DNA from 3 places in the Neorhizobium sp. LMR1-1-1.1 genome. Region 3 is predicted to be linked to each of the others. Evidence: riboswitches for the same ligand, from Rfam matches in the RefSeq annotation. Region 3 holds a riboswitch; each other region holds the start of a gene.
The links. A riboswitch is a leader RNA that binds a small molecule or an ion and turns the genes downstream of it on or off. The one in region 3 is predicted to bind cobalamin.
Positions count from the first base shown of each region.

Region 1: it holds a riboswitch for cobalamin, as region 3 does, so the genes downstream of both, MRBLMR1_RS23845 (energy-coupling factor ABC transporter permease) here and MRBLMR1_RS29005 (CbtB domain-containing protein) in region 3, are expected to answer to the same signal.
Region 2: it holds a riboswitch for cobalamin, as region 3 does, so the genes downstream of both, bluB (5,6-dimethylbenzimidazole synthase) here and MRBLMR1_RS29005 (CbtB domain-containing protein) in region 3, are expected to answer to the same signal.

Region 1 is NZ_JBEGHE010000047.1:122,177-125,444, reverse strand. Features, by position in the region: gene MRBLMR1_RS23850 (replicative DNA helicase) at 1-1,023, shown strand, start outside; gene MRBLMR1_RS23845 (energy-coupling factor ABC transporter permease) at 1,076-1,753, opposite strand; cobalamin riboswitch at 1,788-1,982, opposite strand; gene MRBLMR1_RS23840 (ClbS/DfsB family four-helix bundle protein) at 2,069-2,593, opposite strand; gene alr (alanine racemase) at 2,828-3,268, shown strand, end outside.
Region 2 is NZ_JBEGHE010000001.1:1,439,748-1,443,015, forward strand. Features, by position in the region: gene MRBLMR1_RS06980 (NAD+ synthase) at 1-920, shown strand, start outside; gene MRBLMR1_RS06985 (TolB family protein) at 940-1,770, shown strand; cobalamin riboswitch at 1,799-1,981, shown strand; gene bluB (5,6-dimethylbenzimidazole synthase) at 2,065-2,751, shown strand; gene MRBLMR1_RS06995 (hypothetical protein) at 2,752-3,268, opposite strand, start outside.
Region 3 is NZ_JBEGHE010000080.1:163,388-166,655, forward strand. Features, by position in the region: gene cobW (cobalamin biosynthesis protein CobW) at 1-823, opposite strand, end outside; gene MRBLMR1_RS29000 (DUF1636 domain-containing protein) at 820-1,248, opposite strand; cobalamin riboswitch at 1,353-1,578, opposite strand; cobalamin riboswitch at 1,638-1,866, shown strand; gene MRBLMR1_RS29005 (CbtB domain-containing protein) at 1,905-2,081, shown strand; gene MRBLMR1_RS29010 (CbtA family protein) at 2,095-2,868, shown strand; gene cobO (cob(I)yrinic acid a,c-diamide adenosyltransferase) at 2,865-3,268, shown strand, end outside.

The DNA.
Region 1 (3,268 bases), on a different contig from region 3:
CGTCTTTTCGAACTGGCGGAAACCGGCCGTTACGACGGCGGTTTCCAATCGTTCAACGACGCGGTGGCGATCGCCATCGACATGGCGGGGCAGGCATTCGAGCGCGACGGCCAGCTTTCCGGTATTTCTACCGGCATCATGTCGCTCGACGGCAAGATGGGCGGCTTGCAGCGCTCCGACTTGATCGTGCTCGCAGGACGCCCCGGTATGGGCAAGACCTCGCTTGCCACCAATATCGCCTACAACATCGCGGCCGCCTACGAGCAGGAAATCGCCCCCGATGGCTCGTTCAAGGCCAAGAATGGCGGTGTCGTCGGCTTCTACTCGCTCGAAATGTCGTCGGAACAGCTCGCCACCCGTATCATCTCCGAGCAGACGGAAGTTTCGTCGTCAAAGATCCGTCGCGGTGACATTACCGAGGCCGACTTCGAAAAGCTGGTCGCCTGCAGCCAAATGATGCAGAAGGTGCCGCTGTTTATCGACCAGACCGGTGGTATCTCGATCGCCCAGCTATCGGCGCGCGCCCGCCGCCTGAAGCGCCAGCGCGGCCTCGATTGCCTGGTGGTCGACTATATCCAGCTGATGACCGGTTCGGGCAAGTCGGGTGAAAACCGCGTGCAGGAAATCACCCAGATCACCACGGGTCTGAAGGCGCTCGGCAAGGAACTCAACGTGCCGATCATCGCGCTGTCACAGCTGTCGCGCGGTGTCGAAAGCCGTGAAGACAAACGCCCGCAGCTTTCCGACCTTCGCGAATCAGGCTCGATCGAGCAGGACGCCGACGTCGTGCTCTTCGTGTTCCGTGAGGAATATTATGTAAAGAACATGGAGCCCCGCGACTTGGCCGATCCGAAATACCCGGAATGGGAAGCACATATGGAGCGCGTCAAGGGTACGGCCGACGTCATCATCGCCAAGCAGCGTCACGGACCGACCGGCACGGTCAAGCTCGCCTTCCAGTCCGAATTCACGCGCTTTGCGGACCTCGCCGAGCCGAGCTTCACGCAATACGAAGAACCGTGATCGAACAGCCTCGCCGGCAGTACACCGGCGAGGCTGAGAGTCGCGGGCTAACTCAGGCCGCGTTGTAAAGCCGTCGCGTAACGAAGCCTGAACCGTTCAGAGCATTCAGGGTCTTGGCGATGGCAAGTACGGCCAGGTCCGCCAGCGGCTCGATCAGCACGACCGACATATAGGCAATACCGAACGTGCCGATCGCCACAAGATTTTCGCTTGCGAAACCGGCACCATAAAAGGCCCAGAAAGCCACCCAGGCGACGACACCGGCCTGATAGGCGGTCGATAGCTGGAGCGCCTGCCTATAGGTGAGATCGACATAGGCCGTGCCTGGCGAAATGATACGATCCGCCAGCGCTTTCACCGCAAACAACGGCACCAGCAGCGTCGTGACGTTCATTCCAAACTGCGGCAGGTCTGCCGGCGCGAAGAACATTCCCTGGATCATCAGACCGAGCGCCAGCCCGATTGCCGCCGGCGCTGCGCCGAACAGCAGAAACAGCGTCGAGCCGAGAATGAAATGGACCTCGGATACGCCGACTGCGTAATGCGGCAGAAGCTCAAAGAAAGAGAAGACAGCCGCTGCAGTAACTGCAGTGCGCGAGACCAAGGAGACAAGCCCCTGTTGCCGGATCGTGTCTCGCACCAGCTTCAACGTAAAAAGTCCCGCCCCTGCTGCAGTGGCATAGCTCAGAATGATTTTGGCCCCGTCTACGAGGCCCGGTTCGATATGCATGTGCGCTCCTGTCCGTCACACCCGACGGTCGTTGATTGATAAGATGCACACGGTCGGTCTCCTGACTCGCGGGTCGATGCCTTGTCGAACCTTCCCATGGCGCGAGGCCACAGTGGTGTTTCGCAAAGCTCGCCGCTCACAGTCGCGGGGGCGGTCGGGTTCAACAGATGCTGCCCTTATTCCCATGCGGTCAACGGATGTCGGCCGCACCATGTGCGGGAATGAGGTAGCAATTTCCCGCAGAGGCAGCAAACAACAGCAGCCGAAATCGCACCGATCTAGCGCTGTCATAGGGTCGCATGCAGCAAGACGGGATCATAGGTGTTGCTGCGTGCACTCCTGGGCCTTCAGCCATTTGCGAATGCGCGCTCTTGCATTGGCATAGGGCGATGCGGTGTTGAACTGGATCATGCGCCCCTTGGTCCATTTGCCGTACCAGCCTTTGCCGTAAAGCTCGTCATTTGACCGGTTGCTGATTGTCGAGACCAGCTGCTCCCTCACCGTCCTCAGTCGTTCCAACCGCTCGGGCCAGTCCAGTGCGTCATGGTCTGCGTAGAATTTTTGAGCAAGCGGCCCTAGTTCGTTCCACTTGAACCCGGTCTCCGGAAAATCGATCGCCTCACCCCGGTCATCCCGATCTAGCCATTTCAGCACCAGTTCGTTCCAGCCGATCAGGTATGCGACGAGATCCGCCGGGCTCATCATCGAGCCTGCCATGTGGCCCTGCATGGATGCCTCCCTCGCCCGGGGCCCTGGAACGCGGGCAAGATCGTCCCAAAGCCTGTTGAAGGTCGTGGAGACCGCCGCAAGAAGTTCCTGCCTGGAACCGGGTACAGCCATGGAGTGCCTTCGGATGCTGTTCAAATACAGCGTCTAAACTACGCCTCTATCCACGGGATATGAAGCCGTCCGGCTGTCGCAGCCGGGCACCGACCCTAGGATTGCTGCACAATTATTGTGGTGTCAAAAGCCTGTACGGAGAACCTTATTCTTTACCCGCGGCCTTTTTCCAGCCGGCAAAAAGGTTAGGATCGGCCACTCCGATTTTCAAAAGCATATTCAGTTGAGACCGCCATGACAGAACAGACCGATTTTGACAGCGACGAAACCTATCTGGATGATTTCGATATCGCGCCCGTGAGATTGACGGTCGATCTCGGCGCACTCGTCGACAACTGGAAGGAAATGGCACGCCGCTCTGGAAGGGCTTCAACCGCCGCAGTCGTCAAGGCGGATGCCTATGGTCTGGGGCTCGAGGACTGCGGTACGGCGCTCTATGAAGCCGGCGCACGGGATTTCTTCGTTGCCGCGGTGCAGGAAGGCGTAACCTTGCGCACCTATGCACCGGATGCCCGCATCTATGTGCTTTCCGGCATATGGCCGGGCCAGGAACGGATGTTTTACGAAAACGATCTGGTCCCGGTGATCATCTCCGAAGAACAGCTGGCCTTCTGGATGTCGGCCACGGCCGAACATGGCGACCATCCTTGTGCGCTGCATATCGATACCGGCTTC
Region 2 (3,268 bases), on a different contig from region 3:
AAGAGGATGGCTGGCGCTGCCAGCCCGGCCCGATGGTCCGTATTCCCGAAAAGGAAGAGGCCGATTACCACGCCTGCCTGCTCGGCTTCCGCGATTATGTGAACAAGAACGGTTTCAAGTCGGTCGCGCTGGGCCTCTCCGGTGGCATCGATTCGGCTGTCTGCGCCGCGATCGCCGTTGATGCGCTCGGCGAGGAGAGGGTGCGCACCATCATGCTGCCCTATCGCTACACGTCCGAAGACTCGTTCAAGGACGCCGCGGACTGCGCGAAGGCGCTCGGCTGCCGCTACGATATCGTGCCGATTTCCGATCCGGTCGAAGGGTTCCTGGCGTCGCTGTCCGACATGTTCGAAGGCACCGACCAGGGCATTACCGAAGAGAACCTGCAGAGCCGTACGCGCGGCACTATCCTCATGGCGATCTCCAACAAGTTCGGCTCGATGGTTGTGACGACCGGCAACAAGTCGGAAATGTCGGTCGGCTACGCGACGCTTTATGGCGACATGAACGGCGGCTTCAACCCGATCAAGGACCTCTACAAGATGCAGGTCTATGCGCTGGCCGAATGGCGCAATGAAAATGTGCCGGCAGGCGCTCTCGGCCCGTCCGGCGAGGTGATCCCGAAAAACATCATTTCCAAGGCGCCTTCCGCCGAGCTTCGGCCGGACCAGAAGGACCAGGATTCGCTGCCGCCCTATCCGGTTCTGGACGATATCCTCGAATGCCTCGTTGAAATGGAAATGGGCACCGAAGACATCGTTGCCCGCGGCCATGACGTCGCAACCGTTCATCGCATCGAGCATCTGCTCTATCTCGCTGAGTATAAGCGGCGTCAGTCGGCTCCGGGCGTGAAGATCACCAAGAAGAACTTTGGCCGCGATCGCCGTTACCCGATCACCAACCGTTTCCGGGATCGTTAAGAGGGAGGCGCCCTTGGCACTGCGAAGCTCCATCGAGATCTACAATGTCCGAACCCGCCAGAGCCGGGTTGTCTGGCAGACGGAAGAGTTGTTCGAAGCGCCCAACTGGTCGCCGGATGGTGACTATCTGATGCTTAATGCAGATGGCCTGATCTACCGTTTGTCTCCGAATGGTGATTTCGGTCCTGTCCGGGTCGATACGGACTTCGCGACACTCTGCAACAACGACCATGGCATCTCGCCGGACGGCGCGCTGATTGCGATCTCCGACAAGGTCGAGTTCGGTAGGTCGGCGATCTATGTCCTGCCGGCCAGAGGCGGTACGCCGAAACTCGTCACAGAAAACCTGCCATCCTACTGGCATGGCTGGTCGCCGGACGGAAAGACGTTCGCTTATTGCGGTATCCGTGATCAGGTCTTCGATATCTATACGATCGGTATCGACGGGAAAAACGAGACACGGCTGACCTTCGGCGAGGGCCGCAATGACGGGCCGGATTATTCGCCGGACGGTCGTTGGATCTATTTTAACTCAAGCCGCTCAGGGCTGATGCAGATCTGGCGTGTTCCGGCGACCGGCGGCGCTCCCGAACGCATCACCGACAGTAGCTATGGAGACTGGTTTCCGCATCCGTCACCCAAGGGTGATAAGGTCGTTTTCGTATCCTATGACGCCGAAATCTTCGATCATCCGCGTGATCAGAATGTTCGCGTTCGGCTTATGGATGCCGATGGGGGCAATGTCGAAACGTTGTTCGAGCTTTTTGGCGGGCAGGGCACGATGAACTCGCCCAACTGGTCACCGGATGGTGATGAATTTGCCTATGTGCGTTATTTCCCTGCGGCGTGAACGGCCTTGCTTCGGCCGGGTTCAGTCAGCATAAGAGCCTCCGTCAGGTGCCCATCCATAATGGGAGAATCGGGAAGCCGGTGAAATTCCGACACGTGCCCAACGCTGTGAGGCTGACGCTTGTCGTATTCATGCCACTGGATTTCTCCGGGAAGGCGGCGATGAGCGGATGAAGCCCAGTCAGAAGACCGGCCTGGCGAGATGGACCGATCCGCGCGGACGGCGGGCAGGTTGAGTGGATTGCGCCACGCCGTGACGGCGGCAGCAATCCGCAGGCGTTGTTGGGGAAAGACGATGCGACCTGATGATTTGAACAATGGCCTCGTGGCCGCCGAAGCTTTTACCGATGACGAGCGTGCCGCCGTTTATCGCGCCATCGAAACGCGCCGCGACGTGCGTGACCAGTTTCTCTCCGATACGATCCCGGATGATGTGCTGCGCAGACTACTGGATGCCGCCCATGCCGCCCCGTCGGTTGGTTTCATGCAGCCCTGGAACTTTATCCTCATCCGTGACGAGGCGGTTCGCCAGTCCGCCTGGGAGGCGTTTTCGCGCGCCAACAGGGAAGCTGAGGCGATGTTTCCGGAGGAGAAGCGCAGCACCTACAGGAGCCTCAAGCTCGAAGGCATCAGAAAGGCGCCGCTGTCGATCTGCGTCACCAGCGATCCGGATCGTGCCGGTCCGGTGGTTCTGGGGCGCACACACAACAGCCGCATGGACAGCTATTCGACCGTCTGTGCCATCCAGAACCTCTGGCTCGCAGCCCGCGCGGAAGGGATCGGCGTCGGCTGGGTCAGTATCTTTCATGATGAAGATGTTCGAGCGCTCCTCGGCATTCCGGACCGCGTCGAGATCGTAGCCTGGCTGTGCCTCGGTTATGTCGATCAGTTGTATGGAGAACCCGAACTGGCGATAAAGGGCTGGCGCCAGCGTCTGCCTCTGGAAGATCTCGTCTTTCAGGACGGTTGGGGCCAGAAATAATCAAGGCTGCAGCTGCTGGGGGCCGCTGGATTTCGGATTGGCGAGGTCGATGTCTTCTTCGGGGAAGAATTGCGGCCCAACGGAGCGAATCTTTTTGCCGGGATCATAGGGACGATCCGGCGGGAACTGGACGGGTGCTTCTCTCGCTGGCGCAGGTGAGGCGCTGCCGAGATGGGTGATGCTGGAATTCGGATCGTCCACCTTTGGCCCAGTCTGCGTCTCCTCTCCCGGCCTTGGCAGTGCCAGCCCCCGGATCCGCAGGCGTTCTTTATCGTCAAGTTCCGTCTGGGTATCGAGGTCAGTGGGCGTGCAATTGTTGGAGCGGATCGCCGACAAGATCGCGACGCGCTCTTCCGATGGCTGCAGTAGCGAGCGGGTACTGTTGCGTTGTTCGGTGATTGCCGCGCGCTCATCTTCCAGCCGTTGCAGCGTGTCCTGCATGTAACCGCATTCATCATCGCCTTCGGATGGCGCGCCCAGCGTCACGATGCTGCCGCTGCCGCAACCTTGCCTGCGC
Region 3 (3,268 bases):
CCAGCGCTTCGGGGTCGGTTACCGAGGCCAGATCAATAACGAAACTGTCGAAATCGTCGTGGTCGTGGTCGAGTTCGTCGTCATGATGGGTCTTGCGGTTCTCGATATCGTCCTCGACGGCAAGGCCAAGGCCGATCAGAACGCTGGGATCAACCGCACCATTTGCAGCCGGTACGATTCTCACGGCACGCGGCAGATGCGCCTGAACTCGGCCCTTGGCGGCTGCAAGCGAAGCCTGATCGAGAAGGTCGGTCTTGGTCAGCACGATCATGTCGGCACAGGCGACTTGGTCCTCGAACACTTCTTCGACCGGATCGTCATGATCGATCGAGCTATCGGTCTGGCGCTGGGCTTCGAGCGCATCGTGGTCATCGGCAACGCGGCCTTCGGCCAGTGCTACACCATCAACGACCGCAATCACGGCATCTACTGTCACACGCGCCTTCACGGCCGGCCACTGAAACGCCTGTACGAGCGGCTTCGGCAGAGCAAGACCGGAAGTCTCGATCAGGATATGGTCAACGCGCGGCTCGCGGGCGAGAATCTGGTCGATCGCCGGCACGAAATCGTCTGCCACCGTGCAGCAGATACAGCCATTGGCCAGTTCGATGATGTTGTCGTTCGGGCAGCTCTCGATGCCGCAGCCTTTCAGCACCTCGCCATCGATGCCGACATCGCCGAATTCGTTGACGATGATCGCCAGCCGCTTGCCGTCCAGCTTTTCGATCAGGTTGCGGATCAGCGTGGTCTTGCCGGCGCCGAGAAAGCCGGTAACGACGGTGCAGGGAACCTTATCGAACTTAGGGGCGAAGTTTTCGCTCATGAAGGCATGTCCTCGTGGTGATGAAAGGGTGGGATACGGGCCGTCATGCCTTTTCCACGAAGGCACATCGGGCGGCCGCGAAGGGGCAGGAAACCGCGCTCGTCTTCGGCCAGCATCATCGCGCCGGTGACGATGTCGTCGGCATTTTCGGTGGAGAGGTGGCCAAAGACATAGGACCAGCCGGAACGGTGGTTGAAGGCCGCACTCGGGCTCTTATCGCAATTGGCAAGGCAGGTGACCGGCTTGACGGTAAGGGGCTTGCCCTCAGCTGCCAGTTTCAGCGCTTCGATCAGGCCGATACCGGGGCGGGCCTCGCTGTCCGTCGCCTCGCGGCAATTGGTGCAGACGAAGATCGTCACGTCGACGTTGCCGGCATTGCCGCCGACGGTCGTTCCGGTTTCGTCTTTTCGCGCATCATCTGTCATCAGGCCGCACTACCGCCGGGTTACTCAAGTCGGGGTGCGGAACAGGAAAGCCAAGCCATCCTGCAGCGATGATTGAAGCCTTTGCCGGAGCACCCCGCCCGGAAAAGCACGATTTTCAAACGGCAGGTCTCCTGGCTCGCGGGTCGTCACCATCCGCCTGCCTTCCCAGAAGGGTCCATGGCCGGACCTCTCCAGTGGCGTCTCTGGCGTGATGGCTCGCCGCACACAGTTGCGGGGGCAGCCGCGGCATTGGACGTTTTATCGGTCCGCACCGCATTCTCTCTTAGCCCCTGCCGTTGCCGGCAAGGGACCGTCGTGGCGCTCAAGTAAGCGTTCCGCGGTCAAACTGTCAATGTCGCAAAGGCGATTGCCGATAGAACCGAATTGACTATAGTGGATCTGTCTTTGGTGCCCGGAAGGGTTACTCAAGGGAATGCGGTGCGACGATCTTTCGTCAAACCCGCGGCTGCCCCCGCAACTGTAAGCGGAAAGCCTTTGCCCAAAACGGCCATCCGGTCGTCAAGCCACTGGAGCAATCCCTTTACGGATTGAACTGGGAAGGCGGGTGAAGGCGCCCGATCCGCGAGCCAGGAGACCTGCCAGAGACATTCGGCAATGGTAACAGCCCTCGGGTGGAGGGCAGAAAGACGAAGTCCATGGTTACGAATTCTGCTGCAGCCGCAGCCAGCGTTTCCGCATCAAAAATCATTCCTCTCGGCATGTCGGCCCTTCTTGGCCTGTTCATGGTCGGTTTCGTCGGCTTTTCGCATCTGGAAGTCGTACATAACGCCGCTCACGATACGCGCCATTCGCTGGCCTTCCCCTGCCACTAAGAGGAATTTCAAAATGTCGTTGTTTCGTAACATCGTCCTTGCGGCGGTGGTCGCCGGGTTATTGTCCGGCCTGCTGATGACCGTGATGCAGAGTTTTTCCACCGTGCCGCTGATCCTGCAGGCGGAAACTTTTGAAAATGCCGGTGGCGAAGAGGCCGGACACAGCCATTCGCATGACGCAGCGCCTGCCATCGGTGCGGCCCAACCAGCTGCCGCCGATCACCATCATGACGAAGAAGCGTGGGCGCCTGCCGATGGTTTCGAGCGTTTCATCTATACCGCTTCGGCCGATGTGCTCGCCGCCATCGGTTTTGCGCTCGTCGCAATAGCATTTGCCGAAGCGCTCGGCGGCTTTGGCGGCTGGCGCGGCGGTTTGATGTTCGGCATTGCCGGCTTCCTCACCGTCAGCCTTGCGCCGGGTCTCGGCCTGCCACCGGAACTTCCGGGCATGCCTGCCGCCGAACTCGGTCCGCGTCAGCTCTGGTGGGTCTCGACCGCTATCTGCACCGCTGCCGGCCTCGGTCTTCTTGCCTATACCCGTTCCGCCTTGCTGGCGGCTCTGGCGATCGTGCTTCTCGTTGCGCCGCATCTGGTTGGCGCGCCGCTTCCGCCAAGCCATGAAACGGCGGTGCCTGTCGAACTCCATGCCCGGTTCGTCAACGCCGTTTATGCCACAAATCTGATCTTCTGGGCGGTTCTCGGTGTTGCCGCTGCTGTGCTAAGGCAGAAGTTCCGCAGCGGAGAACAAGTTTCTCCGGTAACCGAAAGGGAGCTTGCAGCGCGTTGAAAAATATCGATGAAACCGCCGAGGAGCGTCATCGCGCCAAGATGGCGAACCGCAAGGCGGTTCAGGATGCAGAAGTCGCCGAGAAGACCCTGGAAAAGGGTCTTCTCATCGTCCATACCGGTCCCGGCAAGGGCAAGTCGACGGCGGCCTTCGGGCTTGCGCTACGCATGCTCGGCAACAACCGTCGTGTCGGTATCGTGCAGTTCATCAAGGGCGCATGGTCGACCGGCGAACAGCCGGCGCTTGCCGTGTTCGGCGATCGCGTCGTCTGGCATACGATGGGCGAGGGGTTCACCTGGGAAACCCAGGACCTCAAACGCGATATCGCGGCCGCGAACAAGGCCTGGGAGAAGGCACTCAAGTTGATGGCGGACGAGACGATCGGGCTGGTCATCCTCGA